Regions from separate parts of the Virgibacillus sp. Bac332 genome, predicted to be linked through region 2. Evidence: predicted binding sites of a transcription regulator. Region 2 holds the regulator's gene; the other holds the start of a gene.
What was found. Region 2 encodes Rex, which represses fermentation and respiration genes when NADH is low (regulators of the CRP and FNR family bind a similar motif). Its sites were predicted from a motif close to TTGTGAAATATTTCACAA; they were not measured.

Region 1 (8,351 bases), 1.5 Mb from region 2:
CCGTTCATTTTACAATGACTTCTAGAGATGTAGTACATGGCTTTCAAGTGGCTGGTACCAATATTAATGCTATGGTAACTCCTGGACACATACAAAAAATTTCACAAACCTTTGACAAACCAGGTGAATATCTCGTTTTATGTAATGAGTACTGCGGTGTCGGTCACCAAATGATGTCGACAACTATCACCGTTAAATAAAGGGAGGAGAAATAAATGGAGTTAGTTAAAGAAAAACCATTTGGAAAGATGCAACAGGCTCTAGGAGTTAATCCTAAAGATGCACGATTATCATTAACCTATTTTACTGTTTCATTTATTGCGTTATTAATAGGTGGATTTTTAGGTCTTTTTCAAGGATTAAACCGTGCAGGTCTAATGGAATTGCCAACATGGTTTGACTATTATCAAACACTAACAACGCATGGAATCTTATTAGTTCTTGTATTTACCACCACTTTTGTAATTGGGTATTTCTATGCTGGAATTTCCCATACAATGGGAGGATTACTTCCAAAGGTTAGAAAATTTGGTTGGACAGCATTTGGATTATTGGTAATTGGTGTTGTGTTTGTTGCAACTACTGTTGCCATGGGTAATGCATCAGTTATGTATACTTTCTACCCACCAATGCAAGCAACTCCTCTATTTTACATTGGCCTAGTTTTTCTTGTTGTGGGAATTTGGATAGCAGCATTTGGCGTGTTTATCAATGTAGCAAATTGGAGAAGAAATCATAAAGGACAGCATATTCCTTTGTTATCATTCTTTGCAACTGGTGTATTCGTTTTATTAGTCTTGGGAAGTATCGGTGTTACCATAGAAGTGTTAATGTTAATTCCATGGTCACTAGGGTGGACGGAAACCATCAATGTTATGCTTAGTCGTACATTATTTTGGAGTTTCGGCCATACTCTAGTTAATATTTGGTATTTAACTGCGATTTCTGCATGGTATGTCGCTGTACCAAAGATTATTGGTGGAAAACTATTTAGTGATGCTATCACACGTTTAGTAGTTATTTTATTAGTTATACTCAATATTCCTGGAGGATTCCATCATCAAATTGTTGACCCTGGTATTACAGAAGGCTGGAAATTCATCCATGTATTTATGAGTTTATCCATTGGGTTCCCATCTATGATGACTGCATTTGCTATGTTTGCTGTGTTTGAACGTGCAGGTAGAAGAAAAGGTGCTAAGGGTCTATTAGACTGGTTCAAAAAATTACCGTGGGGAGATGTGCGTTTCCTTGCACCATTTATTGCAATGGTTGCATTTATCCCTGCCGGTGCTGGTGGTATTGCACAAACAAATAATCAACTAAATCAAGTAGTTCATAATTCACTTTGGATAGTTGGACACTTCCATTTAACTCTTGGTGTTACGGTAGCATTAACCTTCTTCGGTATTACATATTGGTTAATTCCATATCTATCAAAGAGAAAATTAACACCAAAAATAAACAAACTAGGTATCATTCAAACCATTATCTGGACTATTGGTATGACATTTATGTCAGGAGCAATGCATTTAGTTGGTCTTTTAGGATCGCCTCGAAGAACTTCTTATACAACTTATGGAGATAACGCTACAGCCTTAAGCTGGGATCCTTACTTAATTTTCCTTGCAGTTGGAGGAACCTTCTTAATTGTTGGGGTTGTACTTATGGTTTATATCGTAGTTAATCTTATGTTCTTTGCGCCAAAAGGAAACACAGAATTTCCAATTGGAGAACCAGAAGCAGACGTACTATCAACTCCAAAATGGACGGAAAGATGGGGAACGATCATTATACTACTTATTCTAATAGTAGCCATGGGATATGTTATGCCACTTACAGATATATTAAATGTTCCAGGCTCTCCTCCATTTAGAACTTGGTAGAAAATTAAACATAATTATATGTCGCTTGAGAAAAAGAGATGGGGTGTAACTGAAACGGTTAATTCGAATGATGAACAACTAACTACTCTGTCTCCGGAAATATACATAGACTCCTTGAAAAAGAAGAGCGCTTTTGTCGTACGATATATCGCTGCCTGAGCAAAGTAAAGTATATTTCCGAAGCGAGTTAGTTGAACGAATCATCATTTCTAATTGTTTGTTTTTTTCGTTGATTAATACTAATTTCATAGTCTTTTTGATTATTAAAATTTGCAAATAGGACGTGATCAAATGAACCGAAATAGTAATATATTATCACTAGTAATAGTTATCACGTTTGGTTTTATCTTATTCTTAATTGGAACGGATGGCTTTCGAGCATATACGGCTGAAACGGCTAGAACGATGAAGCTGGTGGAAGAGATGCCGAGATTTCCTGAAGTTACCTTAGAAGATAGTAAGGAAAGACTATATGCATTCTCCGAGTTTGAAGATAAATATGTAATGATAACTTTTATTTATACTGCATGTACAGATGTTTGTCCTAAATTAGAAATGAATCTTGCTCAGGTTTATAATCGAATACCAGAAAAATATATCGGAGAGGATATTGTTTTCTTAAGTATTAGTTTTGATCCGGAGAGAGATACCCCTGCTATACTTGAAAAATATCGCCAATATTTTAATAGTGATGGTAACACTTGGAGAATGGCAAGAATCCCTGATAACCAAGAATTACAAAAGTTATTAACTTCTTTTGGAGTCGTTGTGATACCAGACAATATGGGCAATTTCACTCATAACTCTGCTTTTTATTTAGTGAATCCCCAAGGCAAGCTAGTAGAAGTTATGGATTATCAACAAATTGATTTAGCAGTTGAAAAAATAACAAGTATATTGAAAACAAATGAGGGGAGATAATGGATGAAACAAGCAATCTATGGATTAGGATTGTATATTTTCATGATGCTCCCACCAGTTATTACTTTATTCGAATCTATAATGGTAGTTCATATGCATATGCAAATGCCTTTGTTGGTTATTATTGGAATGATGTTTACACCATACCTCAAGAAAAAATTTCCCGGATTTTTTGAAGCTTGGAATCAAAATGGTATACCTGGAATAGTACTTTTTTTGATAATTATGAGTTACTGGATGCTCCCACGTGCTATGGATGAGGCCCTTACTTTACCATTAGTAGAGATTTTTAAATTTATAAGCTTACCATTTCTTGCAGGAGTACCACTAAGAGATAGCTGGCAAAAACTTATGAAATTTGAAAAGAATAGTGTGTATATCTTCTTTAGTGTATTATCAGGAATTATGGCTTGGATTTATATTGCTTCCCCTACACAGCTGTGCAATAACTATTTAGTAACTGAGCAAAGAGCATTAGGCTGGACATTTTTAATAACCGGATTATGTATTATAATTTATTTTATCCAATCGCTATTTATTGATGATACAGAAGATTACTAAACGAAATAATGTCTTTTTGGAGACAAAGAATAGAAGAAAATCGGTCAAATAGGATTTTCAACTTTAAGAATAGACTGGACTCACTAAATGCTTTATTCGAAAAACAAGGCTTTTCTATAACTGATGCAGAACATGCTATTTTTGACATTAATGGTAAACTTTTGGATGGAATCAAGACGTAATAAAGTGGTCAGTTACAAAAGAAATTTAATTTTCTAACTCTAAACTACTCTTTACACTGCTGCTAAGTAAGTAATCTCTTTTAAGGAAAAATTGAAGTTAGATGAGCAATGGTTAGAAAGCGACTAAAACAACCTAGACGATACTCTATTCGTGTGTGTTTGATCCCATATATAACTGACAGTTAACTCCACTTATCAATACTGAGGTTCACTTTTTTCCCGAAGTGGGGCGTTACTGCCAGTAATGTCTGATTGGTTCAAAGGTCTTCAGGTCATACCCTTGTGGTATGAACAATCAGTGGGGGGATAAAACAAAACCCCCACTGATTGAAGCAAAAAGATCGCTCTCTATATATTAAAATCATGTCCATTAGAAAAGGAACACCTCTCTTGAGATGCACCTTTTATTGAAATAATTCTTCCTTCAACCTATTGGTATCTAGTATCATATTTCCATCACTATCTATTAGAATTAATTGTTTCTTCTTTAATTGGGTGATCGTTCTGCTAACTGTTTCACGACTTGAACCAATCATATTGGCTAAATCTCTATTCGTAAAACGGGTGGTCAATGTCATTGTTTCATTGATATGCTCCATTCCATGTTTTTTTCCAAGGCGAATTAATAGAAGAATAATTTGTTCGTAAGTATTACGTAGGATTTTTTCTTCTAAGCGATTCTGTAAATCCACTATCTTATCTCCAAGCACACGGAAAATCTTGATACTTACCTCTGGATTGTTGATTAAAAAATCCTCAAATAAATGGATGGGGATGTAAAATAATACTGCTTCTTCCATTACTTCAGCATGTGCAGGGTAGTTATCATTACGAAAAAAACCTTGGTGAGGAAACATTTCACCTTCACTTAGAATATTGATAATTTGTTCTTTTCCTTGAATATCAGTTCGATAAATTTTTATTTTACCTTGGTGTATAAAATACACATTAGTGAGAAGGTCATCTTGCATAAAGATATGGACTCCCGATCGGTAGGTTCGATTTTTTGCAATATTTATAATCGGATCAATTTCATAGTCTGTTAAACTTTTGAAAAGGGGGAAACGTTGTAATAATTTTTTAACTGATGCTGGATACATAATTATCATCCTTTCAAATATAGTGCTCCATCTCATAATATTATCACGTACAATTTATAATAAGATGTGAAGAATATCATACTTATCAGATTGTAGTGGAGACTTTGGAGGATAACTATTGAGAAAAAATAGATTACAAAGGTAAGAGCTGTGATAAACATATGATTGTTAAAGCAAAAGCCAAACTATCACCCAATCCATGGTACTGCCTCTCGAAAGTAGAGTAAATAATCTAATTTCTGGGGATGTTTTGTAAAGTTTGTCACGGAGTATTTAGATGGAACTCTTTCATATCGTTCCTTAGCTAAAAATATAATATGGGTAGTTCCACACTAATAGGGAGAGCCACCGATAAACCAAAGCCCCGCTGATTGAAGTTTCACATTATAACTTTCTTATTATCTTTTTTTTAGAAAAATACTTAAGTTTTGTCCCAATTCTTTTCTTATTTTCTAGTTGGAAATATTCGTATTACGTCATAATTTAGTTATGTGATAAATATCACTAATTGTTTAGTTTTATTGTATTACAATTTTCCTAGACTTAAGAAGGGTGGGGCAGTAATGTTTAATAGAGATTATAATGAAAATCCGTTTATCGTAATATGGGAGCTAACACGTGCTTGTCAGTTACATTGTTTACACTGTCGTGCAGAAGCACAGTATCATAGACACCCATTAGAATTGAATTTTGAGGAAGGAAAGAAATTAATAGATAATATCTATGAAATGGACAATCCTATGCTTGTATTCACTGGCGGAGATCCATTGGAACGTCTAGATGTTTTTGATATTGCAGAATATGCGATTAAAAAAGGTGTCCGTTTATCCATGACACCATCTGCAACACCAAATGTAACCAAAGAAGCAATGAAAAAGGCGAAAGATATTGGACTTGCTAGATGGGCCTTTAGTATCGATGGCCATTGTAAAGAAGTTCATGACCATTTCCGAGGTACGGAAGGATCCTTTGATTTAACAATAAACGCTATTAACGATTTACATGAACTGGATATGCCTTTACAAATTAATACGGTTATTTCTAAATATAATTATGAGCATTTGGATGAAATGGCAGAGCTAGTAGAAAATTTGAATTGTGTAATGTGGAGTGTGTTTTTCCTTGTTCCTACTGGGCGAGGGAAAGAGTCAGATATGATTTCACCTGCTGAACATGAGAAGGTATTTAGATGGTTATACAAACTCTCAAAGCGTGTTCCTTTTGATATTAAAACAACAGCTGGCCAGCACTATCGGCGTGTGGTTATACAGCAGAAAATGCGTGAACAAAGAGGTATGAGTGATAAAGAACATATCTTTTACGAAGATGCTATCATCGCAGGAAAAACAGGGCAAATTGATGGATTAGGGAGAGCTCCAAAAGGGGTAAATGATGGAAATGGGTTTGTGTTCATTTCTCACACTGGGGATGTATACCCAAGTGGTCTATTACCTATTCGAGCAGGTAATGTACGACACACTCCAATATCAGAAATTTATAGAGAATCAGAGGTGTTTAAAAATTTAAGGAACCCTGATAAATATAAAGGAAAATGTGGAATCTGCGAATTTCGCCATGTATGTGGTGGTTCCAGATCCAGAGCATACAATGTAACAGGTGATTATATGGAAAGTGAACCTTATTGTGTATATATCCCAAGAGCAATGCGTAAGAAAGGAAAGAATATTATAGAAAAATAGATAGAAGCTGAGCAGATGGATGCTTAGCTTTTTTGTAGTCTAGGAAATGAAGGGAATTATAAAATTAGCCCATGTGAATAAAGATGGGCGTGTTGAGCTTTGTCCAGCTCTAGCGCCCAGAAACGAGGCGCCTTCACGAATCGCCCCATGTTAAGTCATCATCGGCTCGAAGCTCACCGTGATTTCTTTATCTCCGTTGACTCGCTCCAGTCGTTCGTTTCTATTCGGGCGCTTACACTTTTGTTCTATGAATAAAATGCAGAAATCAGGGGATAGGAACTGTACGGAGAGGAAGAATTCACAAAAAGGCACTCAAGAGCAAGACTATTGACCAAACAATACACAACACGTTACTGTACTAAATTTGCATTACATTATGAAAAGATGATTTAAATATTAATAAGTTTATGACCATATTTTGACATCTGTCAAAGTGTGACATACTTCACACTATAGTAGAGATTTGAATGTTTTAATAAGTTATAGGCTTCACAAAGTAACTTATTTGGAGGGACAATAATGAAAAAAAAACCATCTCCACTTTGGCAACGAATAAATTATATAAAACCAAAAGAGACTTATTCAAATAATCATAGCCAATTACAAGAAGGGAACCGTGATTGGGAAAATGTATATCGAAAAAGATGGCAGCATGACAAGATAATTCGTTCCACACATGGTGTGAACTGTACGGGATCATGTAGTTGGAATATTTACGTAAAAGATGGGATCGTTACATGGGAAGGCCAGGCCTTAGACTATCCATCGACAGGACCAGATATGCCAGATTTTGAGCCACGCGGATGCCCAAGAGGAGCAAGCTTTTCTTGGTATATTTACAGCCCATTGCGCGTGAAATATCCATATGTCAGGAAGAAATTATTGCTTTTATGGAGAGAAGCTTTAGCTACAAATGACACTCCATTAGAAGCATGGAAAAGTATTGTGGAAGATAAGGAAAAAGCAAAGTCTTATAAACAGGCTAGGGGGAAGGGAGGATTAGTTAGAGCTGATTGGGAAGAAGTAACTAAGCTTATAGCGGCTTCAACACTTTATACAATCGTCAAATATGGTCCTGACCGTAATGTTGGATTTTCACCAATCCCAGCAATGTCAATGCTAAGCTATGCAGCCGGTAGTCGTTTTATGCATTTGCTTGGCGGACAAATGCTCAGCTTCTATGATTGGTATGCAGACTTACCACCAGCATCTCCGCAAATTTGGGGGGATCAAACCGATGTGCCAGAAAGTTCTGATTGGTTTAATTCCAGTTATATTATGACATGGGGTTCCAATGTTCCGATGACACGTACACCAGATGCTCACTTTTTAGTTGAAGCTCGCTATAAAGGGACAAAAGTTGTTTCAGTTAGTCCAGATTATGCAGAATCAACCAAATTTGCAGATGACTGGCTTTCCATTAGACAAGGAACAGATGGCGCGGCAGCAATGGCAATGGGACATGTTATTTTAAACGAATTTTATAATAAAAATAAAACACCTTATTTTGAAAATTATGCAAAACAGTACACAGATTTTCCGTTTTCAGTTCGATTAAAACAAGTAAATGGTAAGTTTATAGCAGACCGATTTCTAAATGCCGAAGATCTTGGCCTAGCATCCGAGAATAATCAATTTAAGCCAGCAATGTATAACCAAGCTACAAATGGTTTTTCCATCCCTCATGGAACAATGGGTTCTCGCTGGGATAAAAAAGGGACTTGGAATTTAAGACTTATTGACGAAAATACCAATGAAAAGATTGAACCTGTTTTAAGCTTCTTTGATATGGAAGACGAAGTAATTCATGTAGACATGCCGTATTTCGATGCAGAGGAGAAAAAAGTACTACCTCGTGCTATACCTGTGAAGAAAGTAGAACTAAACGGAGAAGTAGTATATGTTGCCACTGTTTATGATTTAATGCTTGGTAATTACGGAATTGATCGTGGTCTTGGTGGAGAAGCTGCAAGTTCTTATAACGAGATTGCACCATTTTCA
Region 2 (8,351 bases):
GTTGTTTTTCATATTCTTTTAGGTCTTTTTCAAAATCCAAAGCTTTTTGTTCTAAAAATTTACTATACGTACCATGATATTTTTTCGTTTTATGTCTGGAAATCTCATAAACGATGGATACGGTCTTATCTAGAAAATAACGATCGTGGGAGACGATGATGATAGCTCCAGGATAGCTTATTAGATAGTTTTCTAACCAATTTAATGTATCAATATCCAAGTGGTTTGTTGGTTCATCTAAAATAAGTAACTGTGGCTTCTTTAATAACAGTTTTCCTAGTGCCAATCTAGTTTTTTGACCACCACTTAGTGTTTCAATTGGTGTTTGGTAGTCAAAATGATGAAAATCTAGGCCAGTTAAAACAGCTTTTATATCTGCTTCATAGGTATATCCGCCATTCCTTTGAAAGACCTGTTGTAGTTTATCGTATTGATCCAATAATTTTTCATAGCTGTCAGTTGAATGGTTAGTCGTTTGTTCCATTTGCTTTTCAAGGAGACGTAGCTCTTCTTCCTGTTTTCTTAATTCCGTAAATACAGCGAGCATTTCATCCCAAATGGTTTGATTTGATTCAAGTGACATATGTTGTGATAAGTAACCGATTGTTAAATCCTTAGGCTGGAAAAGCTCACCATCATCATAGCTGAGTTCACCAGCCATTATTTTTAATAGTGTAGACTTTCCAGCTCCATTTCTACCTACAATAGCAATACGATCATTGTCTTTTACTTCCATTTTTATATTCGATAGAATCTCATCAGCACCAAATGCCTTAGAAAGTCCATTCATTTGCATAAGTATCATAGCTTTTCACCTCATCCATACTAGTGTATCTTAATTACATGAACGCAAGCAATATAATTGTGAAAACGATCACGACTTATTTCCATTTTTCTGCTAGAATAGAGATGGAGTTCAAAGCAATGGAGTTGGGCAAATGTCAGATTTTACACACTTTAATCAACAGGGTAGGGCGCATATGGTGGATATTAGTGATAAGCAAGAAACGAATCGTATGGCAATCGCTAGATCCAGTATCCTTATGAACAAACAAGTTTATGAGGCGATTATTGGAAATGCTATAAAAAAAGGGGATGTACTTGCAGTTGCACAAGTTGCAGGTATTATGGCAGCAAAGAAGACACCAGACTTTATTCCAATGTGTCATCCGTTACCATTAACGGGCGTTAATATTTCGTTTCAGTGGGATACGTCACATGATACATATGAATTAATTGTTGATGCCACTGTGAAAACGAAAGGAATTACAGGTGTTGAGATGGAAGCTCTTACTGCTGTGTCTGCTGCTACATTGACAGTATATGATATGTGCAAAGCGATTGATAAAGGGATGACCATCGGCCAGACATTTTTAATCGAAAAACAAGGTGGTAAATCTGGAGATTATTATCGTAAGGAAAGAAGGAATGACCATGGATCAAAATAAAATACCTCAAGCAACTGCTAAACGCTTGCCATTGTATTATCGATTTTTAAATAATTTGAATCACCAGGGCAAAAAAAGGGTGTCCTCCAAGGAATTAAGTGATGCGGTAAAAGTCGATTCTGCTACCATTCGCAGAGATTTTTCTTATTTTGGTGCATTGGGTAAAAAGGGATATGGCTATAATGTCGAATACCTATTGGGATTTTTTCGTAAGACGCTCGATCAGGATGAAACAACGGATGTTGCACTAATTGGCGTAGGTAATCTAGGTACTGCCTTTTTACATTATAATTTTATGAAAAATAATAATATATTAATAAAGATGGCGTTCGATAGTGATCCCGATAAGGTTGGAACTACGATTGGTGATGTACCTGTATATAATATTGCAGATTTAGAAGACAAGATAGCTGGTGTAAAGGTGGCAATCTTAACAATCCCTGCTAGTGAAGCGGATGGAATCACCGATCGACTCGTGGAGCAAGGGATTACGGGGATTTTAAATTTCACTCCAGCGAGGATTACGGTTCCAGAACATATTCGTGTTCATCATATTGATTTAGCGGTTGAGCTACAAGCACTTGTTTACTTCTTAAAACATTATCCTTTAGAAACGAATCGTCTAGAATAAGCGAAGCCTCTTGATGGTAATTAAAGCTACTGAGAAGCGTTTTTGATATGCTCTCCTTTATCTCGCTAATAACTCAGTAAGATCTTAATTCAAGCAATAATACGGATTAAGCGGGGGATCGACTGCCAGTAAATGTCCGATTGGTTTTACGAATAATCCGTGGGGATAAACAAATCCCCCACGGATTGAAGTTTTACTTTGTGTAGACAGATTAAACATTGATTCTGTATTACTTAAGGAGCGTTTTAATAGTGAAATAGCAGTATTTGATGAAGCGTCGTTTTCCATGGGCAACGCTTCAATGTATATTTTCTTTCTTGATTGGAAAAGCAAAAGTAAGTAGTTTTTTGCTCTTAAGGAAAAATGAAATCAGAAACAAGCTGGGAAACCTAGATAGGGTTTCTTTTTTTGTAAGTTAAGAAAGTATAAAATCAGTGCAATGACTGCGTTAAGCCAAGTAGTTATTTTGAAATGTTTGTGTATATTGGCAATGCTCCGACTAATTACTTCGCTTTCCGCGGGCACGGCCTCAACTAACTTTGCAAAGAAGACCACGTTGCAAAGTGGATTTTCGGCTCGCGCTAATCCCGCAGGAGTCTACGTAATTAGTCTCCGCTATGAGAATGTGCAACAATTCTTGTCATAAGTAATAGGTTGACTTTTTTTACAATGGGTAAAGTGAAAATCGTTATCCGTGAGTATAAAAGCAGCTGTGTTACTTCATGCTAGCGTTGTAGAGCCTGATAATAGCGAAGGCCGGCCACTTCAACTCCTGTGGGAAATGTTTGACCTGAAGATCCACTTTTTTGAGCGGGTTTTGCTAAAAAAGTTAGCTGAAGGACAAACCCCACGGAAAGGGAAGTGGGCAGCCGGAGTGATTCCATAATAGCTACTAGAGGAAGCGTAAATCTGAGCATGTAGTGATAAGGACTGAGCGAATTTTGCTCAGTTTTTCTTATAGTTATAAAATTAGCCCATGTAGATATAAGCGTGTTGGGTCGGCGTCTAGTTACAGCGCCCAGAAACGAGGCGACTTCACGAATCGCCCTATGCTAAGTCAACATTGGCTCGCAAGCTCACCATGATTGCTTGCTCCAGTCGTACATTTCTATTTGAACCCACTCATGAGGACAACAATGTCTACTGGTCATTAATTATAATTGTTTTATCCTACCATATAACTAGCAGCAATACCCCACTTCAAGCAATAAAGAGAAACCAATATGGATAAGTCGGGGATCGATTGGCAGTAAATGTCCGATTGATTCAAAGACCTTTAGGTCATACTCTTGTGGTACCGTGGGGAACAAAATTCTCAGTAGATAGAAGTTTCACATGATCTGTAAGGTATTATTTTTTCTTTTTTACGGTGATTTTTAGAGTAATACCCAGAAACTAAACAGGTGTTATGACATATAAATTGCATTATTTTTCCAATTTATTGTATTTTTTTGCGTCTAATTTAGGAATATATTGGTAATACATTAATTTTATAGAACCTTTAGCCTGTATTTTCAGAATATTTTTTGGGTATAAAGACGTCTGTCTTTATACATATGCATGAGCTATGCTAAGTAGGGATTCTTACTTATTACATAAATCAGGAGGTAAAATTGTATGTTGAAGAAGGTGAAATCACTACTATTTATTTTTATATTTAGCCTTATATTCATAGTCGGATGTGGTGCTAAGGACAGTAGTGATAGTGAAAAAGTTGCCAAAGCTAGTGAAGAACCAAAAGCAGAAGCTACTATTCCAGAAGATGATACCTTAAAGGCAGTTCTAGAAGAAAATATTCAAACAATGATGGATAAGGATTTACAAGGCCATATGAAAACCATTCATCCTGAGTCCCCTGGTTATGATACAACAAAGGAGCTAATAAATAGCCTACAAGCATATACATTAGATATTACATTAACGGATGTACATGTAGAAGAAAAGTCAGCAGCTGAAGCAAGGTTAGCTTATACGCAGACGAATATGAAAGTGGAAGGCCCTGATTACCAAAACAATCAAACAACAGGTGTTCATATATTGAAGCCGGATAATGGGGAATGGAAAATCTATAGCAGTGAAATCGGCGAAACGGTTAATTTGGACGAGAATGGAGAAGTAATTGAGGCTGGGGAAGCAGAGCCTGTGATGGAAGGTAACTATGTAGAAGAAATTAGAAGTTTAGAGATGCCATTTAGTGAAGATAAATGGGAGCTTGGAAACTATGCAGAGGAATCAGGGGAGGCTATTGTTGAATTTTTAGTTTCTGGAGAAACCTTTGAGAATTATACTGAATTACTGACGCTTCATTATTATGAAGATGGAAAAGATTTGATCGGAGTTAAAAACTTCATTACAAACATGGAAGGTAACTTGAGTGATATGATTGATGGAGAGCTTCAATTTGAGCAAATGGATGTAACAAACGAAGAAGGGTTCTATGAATTTGCTATTACTAATGACTCACTGCAATATGATCAAGAGGAACTTGCCCGCGTGTTTGTGAAGGATTCCGATATGTTTGTTATCCGCTATACAACGATGGAACAAAAAATAAAACAAAAAGAAGCTTGGTTGGAGAAGTTAAAGGCGGTTAAATAAAAGCACCCATGAAAAAAGAAGGAAAGCAGCATAATACACTGCTATTCCTTCTTTTTATGTTTAAGGCGAAAATGTAAGGACATTAAACGAATACTAACGCCTATTTCAAGTGTAGCAAATATTGCTAATATAATTGTGGTCACATTCCAGATGGTATCATCTGCACTCAGAATGGCAATGTACGTAAAGAATACTCCCATAATAAAATAAATAATCGCCATGGTCTTCGGTGAAATCTTCATTTATAAAGCCTCCATAATAAATCCTTACTCAACATTTCGTATTAATGTAGCATGAAAATGGTTTGTAGTTCTTCTAACTGTCTTTCTAATTCCTCTGGGTCAATGTTATATTGTATAAGTACGACTAATGAGTTCATAGCCATATGAACAATAATTGGTACAATAATACGCTTTGTCTTTACATAAAGATACGCAAACACTAAGCCCATCGAACCGTATACAAGTATATGCTCAGGCTCACCATGAATAACCGCGAAAATGAGCGCGGATAAAAGTGCTGCAATGAAGAAGTTTGTCCGTAAATACAGTCGTCCGAAAATAATTTTACGGAAGATGATTTCTTCCAGGATTGGAGCGGCAAACATAGGAATTATCATAAACAGTGGTGACATACGAGTCACATCCATAATTGCCTGTGTGTTTTCCGAATCTTGTCCAATACCTAACAGCTTCACTTCAATTGATCCGGCGATTCCCTGTGCGAAATATGCCATGAATACACCGAGAATAGACCAAAGAATCACATTTCCAGTAGAAGCAGCATCTCGTTGATTTACTCCTTGTTTCATGTCTGGTTTCATTAATTGTAAGACAATAATTACTCCTGCTATAAAGCTAATCAGCGACCAGTAAACAAACGCGTCTATCTGATTAATCGGTAACAATGCATATAGAAGTGGGATAAAAATAACTCCTGAGAATTGTACAAGTACATATGTTATGATGACCCACCAATATCGTTTTGGCAAAATACAACGACTCCTTTATCTCTAAGTTATTAAGAATGTATCCATTTTTGTTTCTTCCAATTAGTTTATGTTTGCTGAAATAAATCTATTAACGATAAAATACATATACGTGATTTTTTAGACATCATGTAAAAGTGACGTATCAGCAACATAAAAAGGTGTGTTAAGGTGATTCTATGTAAGCTATAGAACCGTATTTATTTATACTTCTCTTATTTTATCATAAAATGAAAAGCTACTTACAATAGAATGAATCATTGGCTTGGTATGACAAATTCATTATCTGTATGTTAATAAGGAAATAAAGTTGGTCTTTTTCGCCATAAGCATTAAAAGTGGGGGGCGACTGCCAGTAAATCCGCTTGGCTCAAATGCTTTAGGTCATACCCTTGTGGTACTAACAAAGCGTGGAGGATAATCAAAACTCCCACGAATTGAAGTTTCACTTTATTGTGTTCAAGGTAAAACATTATCAATGATAATACTTTTCTGTGCAGGCAGTAGACTCATTGAAGTAATTCTTTATGTTATAACAAAGGTTTTGGATATGTTGTGAAGGTAAAGACATACGAATTGATTCGAGTAAGAAAATTTTATAAAAAAATCTATTCTTCATACTTGCATTTTTAACAGGAATTATTTATCATATTAATTGGAATTAGCACTCGGTGATATAGAGTGCTAATAAATAAAATGACATGGAATTAAGGAGGCTTTCTTCATGATTAAACCACTAGGAGAACGCGTTGTTATCGAGCTTGTTGAACAAGAAGAGAAAACTGCAAGCGGTATCGTACTTCCAGACTCTGCAAAAGAAAAACCACAAGAAGGAAATGTGGTAGCTGTTGGTTCTGGAAAAATCGTAAATGGTGAAAAAGTTGCTCTAGAAGTTTCTGAAGGTGACCGCATTATCTTTTCAAAATTTGCTGGTACAGAAGTTAAATACGAAGGCAAAGAGTACTTAATTCTTCGTGAAGATGACATCTTAGCTGTCATAGGCTAATCTTAGATATACAGATACTTAATTAAAGAATTTAAGGAGGGCTTTATCAATGGCTAAAGAAATTAAATTCAGTGAAGACGCACGTCGCGCAATGCTTCGTGGTGTAGATACATTAGCAGACGCAGTTAAAGTAACATTAGGACCAAAAGGCCGTAATGTCGTTTTAGATAAAAAATTTGGTTCCCCATTAATTACAAATGATGGTGTAACCATCGCAAAAGAAATTGAACTAGAAGATCATTTCGAAAACATGGGTGCACAGCTTGTATCAGAAGTTGCATCTAAGACAAATGATGTTGCTGGTGACGGTACAACAACTGCAACTGTATTAGCTCAATCAATGATTCGTGAGGGACTTAAGAACGTTGCTTCAGGTGCTAACCCAGTTGGCGTTCGTCGTGGTATTGAGAAAGCAGTAGAGGTAGCAGTGAATGAACTTAAAACTATTTCAAATCCAATTGAAAGTAAAGAATCTATTGCCCAAGTAGCAGCCGTTTCATCTGGTGACAGTGAAGTTGGAAGCTTGATTTCTGAAGCAATGGAACGCGTTGGAAACGACGGTGTAATTACGATTGAAGAATCTAAAGGCTTTAACACGGAATTAGAAGTTGTTGAAGGTATGCAATTTGATCGTGGATATGCTTCTCCATACATGGTTACTGACCAAGATAAAATGGAAGCAATTCTTGAAGATCCATACATTCTTATTACAGATAAAAAGATTGGTAATATCCAAGAAGTACTACCTGTACTTGAGCAAGTTGTTCAGCAAAGCAAGCCACTATTAATGATCGCTGAAGATGTAGAGGGCGAAGCTCTTGCAACTTTAGTAGTTAACAAGCTTCGTGGTACGTTCAACGCTGTAGCTGTAAAAGCTCCTGGATTCGGTGATCGTCGTAAAGCAATGCTTGAAGATATTGCTACTCTAACAGGTGCAGAAGTAATTACAGAAGATCTTGGCTTAGATCTTAAGAGTGCAACAATTGAGCAATTAGGTCGTGCATCTAAAGTTGTTGTTACAAAAGAAAACACAACGATCGTAGAAGGATCTGGAAATCCTGAAGCAATTTCTTCTCGTGTAGCACAAATTCGTGCACAAGCTGAAGAAACTACTTCTGATTTCGATAAAGAAAAATTACAAGAACGCTTAGCTAAGCTAGCTGGCGGTGTAGCAGTAATTAAAGTCGGTGCTGCAACAGAAACAGAATTAAAAGAACGCAAGCTACGTATTGAAGATGCATTGAACTCTACACGTGCAGCAGTTGAAGAAGGTATTGTTGCTGGTGGAGGTACTGCACTAGTAAATATTTATAACAAAGTAAGCGAACTTAATCTTGAAGGTGACGAAGCAACTGGTGCAAACATTGTACGTCGTGCTATGGAAGAACCAGTACGTCAAATCGCACACAATGCTGGTCTAGAAGGATCTATCATTGTAGAACGTCTAAAAGGTGAAAAAGTTGGCGTTGGTTACAATGCAGCAACTGGCGAATGGGTAAACATGGTTGAAGCAGGAATTGTTGACCCAACAAAAGTTACTCGTTCTGCACTACAAAACGCAGCATCTGTAGCAGCTATGTTCCTAACTACAGAAGCAGTAGTCGCTGACAAACCAGAAGAAGATGGCGGCGCTGCAGGTGGCGGAATGCCTGACATGGGCGGCATGGGTGGAATGGGCGG

Region 1: D9782_RS15915 (TIGR04053 family radical SAM/SPASM domain-containing protein) is a predicted target of Rex. The motif match lies at 5,140-5,157, and genes of this name have one in related genera.

The regions. Positions count from the first base shown of each region.
Region 1 covers NZ_CP033046.1:3,323,526-3,331,876, reverse strand. The annotation lists gene D9782_RS15940 (cytochrome c oxidase subunit II) at 1-200, shown strand, start outside; gene D9782_RS15935 (cbb3-type cytochrome c oxidase subunit I) at 216-1,886, shown strand; gene D9782_RS15930 (SCO family protein) at 2,178-2,807, shown strand; gene D9782_RS15925 (hypothetical protein) at 2,811-3,368, shown strand; gene D9782_RS15920 (Crp/Fnr family transcriptional regulator) at 3,955-4,650, opposite strand; gene D9782_RS15915 (TIGR04053 family radical SAM/SPASM domain-containing protein) at 5,214-6,350, shown strand; gene D9782_RS15910 (nitrate reductase subunit alpha) at 6,870-8,351, shown strand, end outside.
Region 2 covers NZ_CP033046.1:1,849,400-1,857,750, forward strand. The annotation lists gene abc-f (ribosomal protection-like ABC-F family protein) at 1-805, opposite strand, end outside; gene moaC (cyclic pyranopterin monophosphate synthase MoaC) at 939-1,448, shown strand; gene D9782_RS08920 (redox-sensing transcriptional repressor Rex) at 1,429-2,079, shown strand; gene D9782_RS08925 (hypothetical protein) at 2,774-2,965, shown strand; gene D9782_RS08930 (hypothetical protein) at 3,697-4,677, shown strand; gene D9782_RS08935 (YdiK family protein) at 4,719-4,919, opposite strand; gene D9782_RS08940 (CPBP family intramembrane glutamic endopeptidase) at 4,961-5,668, opposite strand; gene groES (co-chaperone GroES) at 6,390-6,671, shown strand; gene groL (chaperonin GroEL) at 6,721-8,351, shown strand, end outside.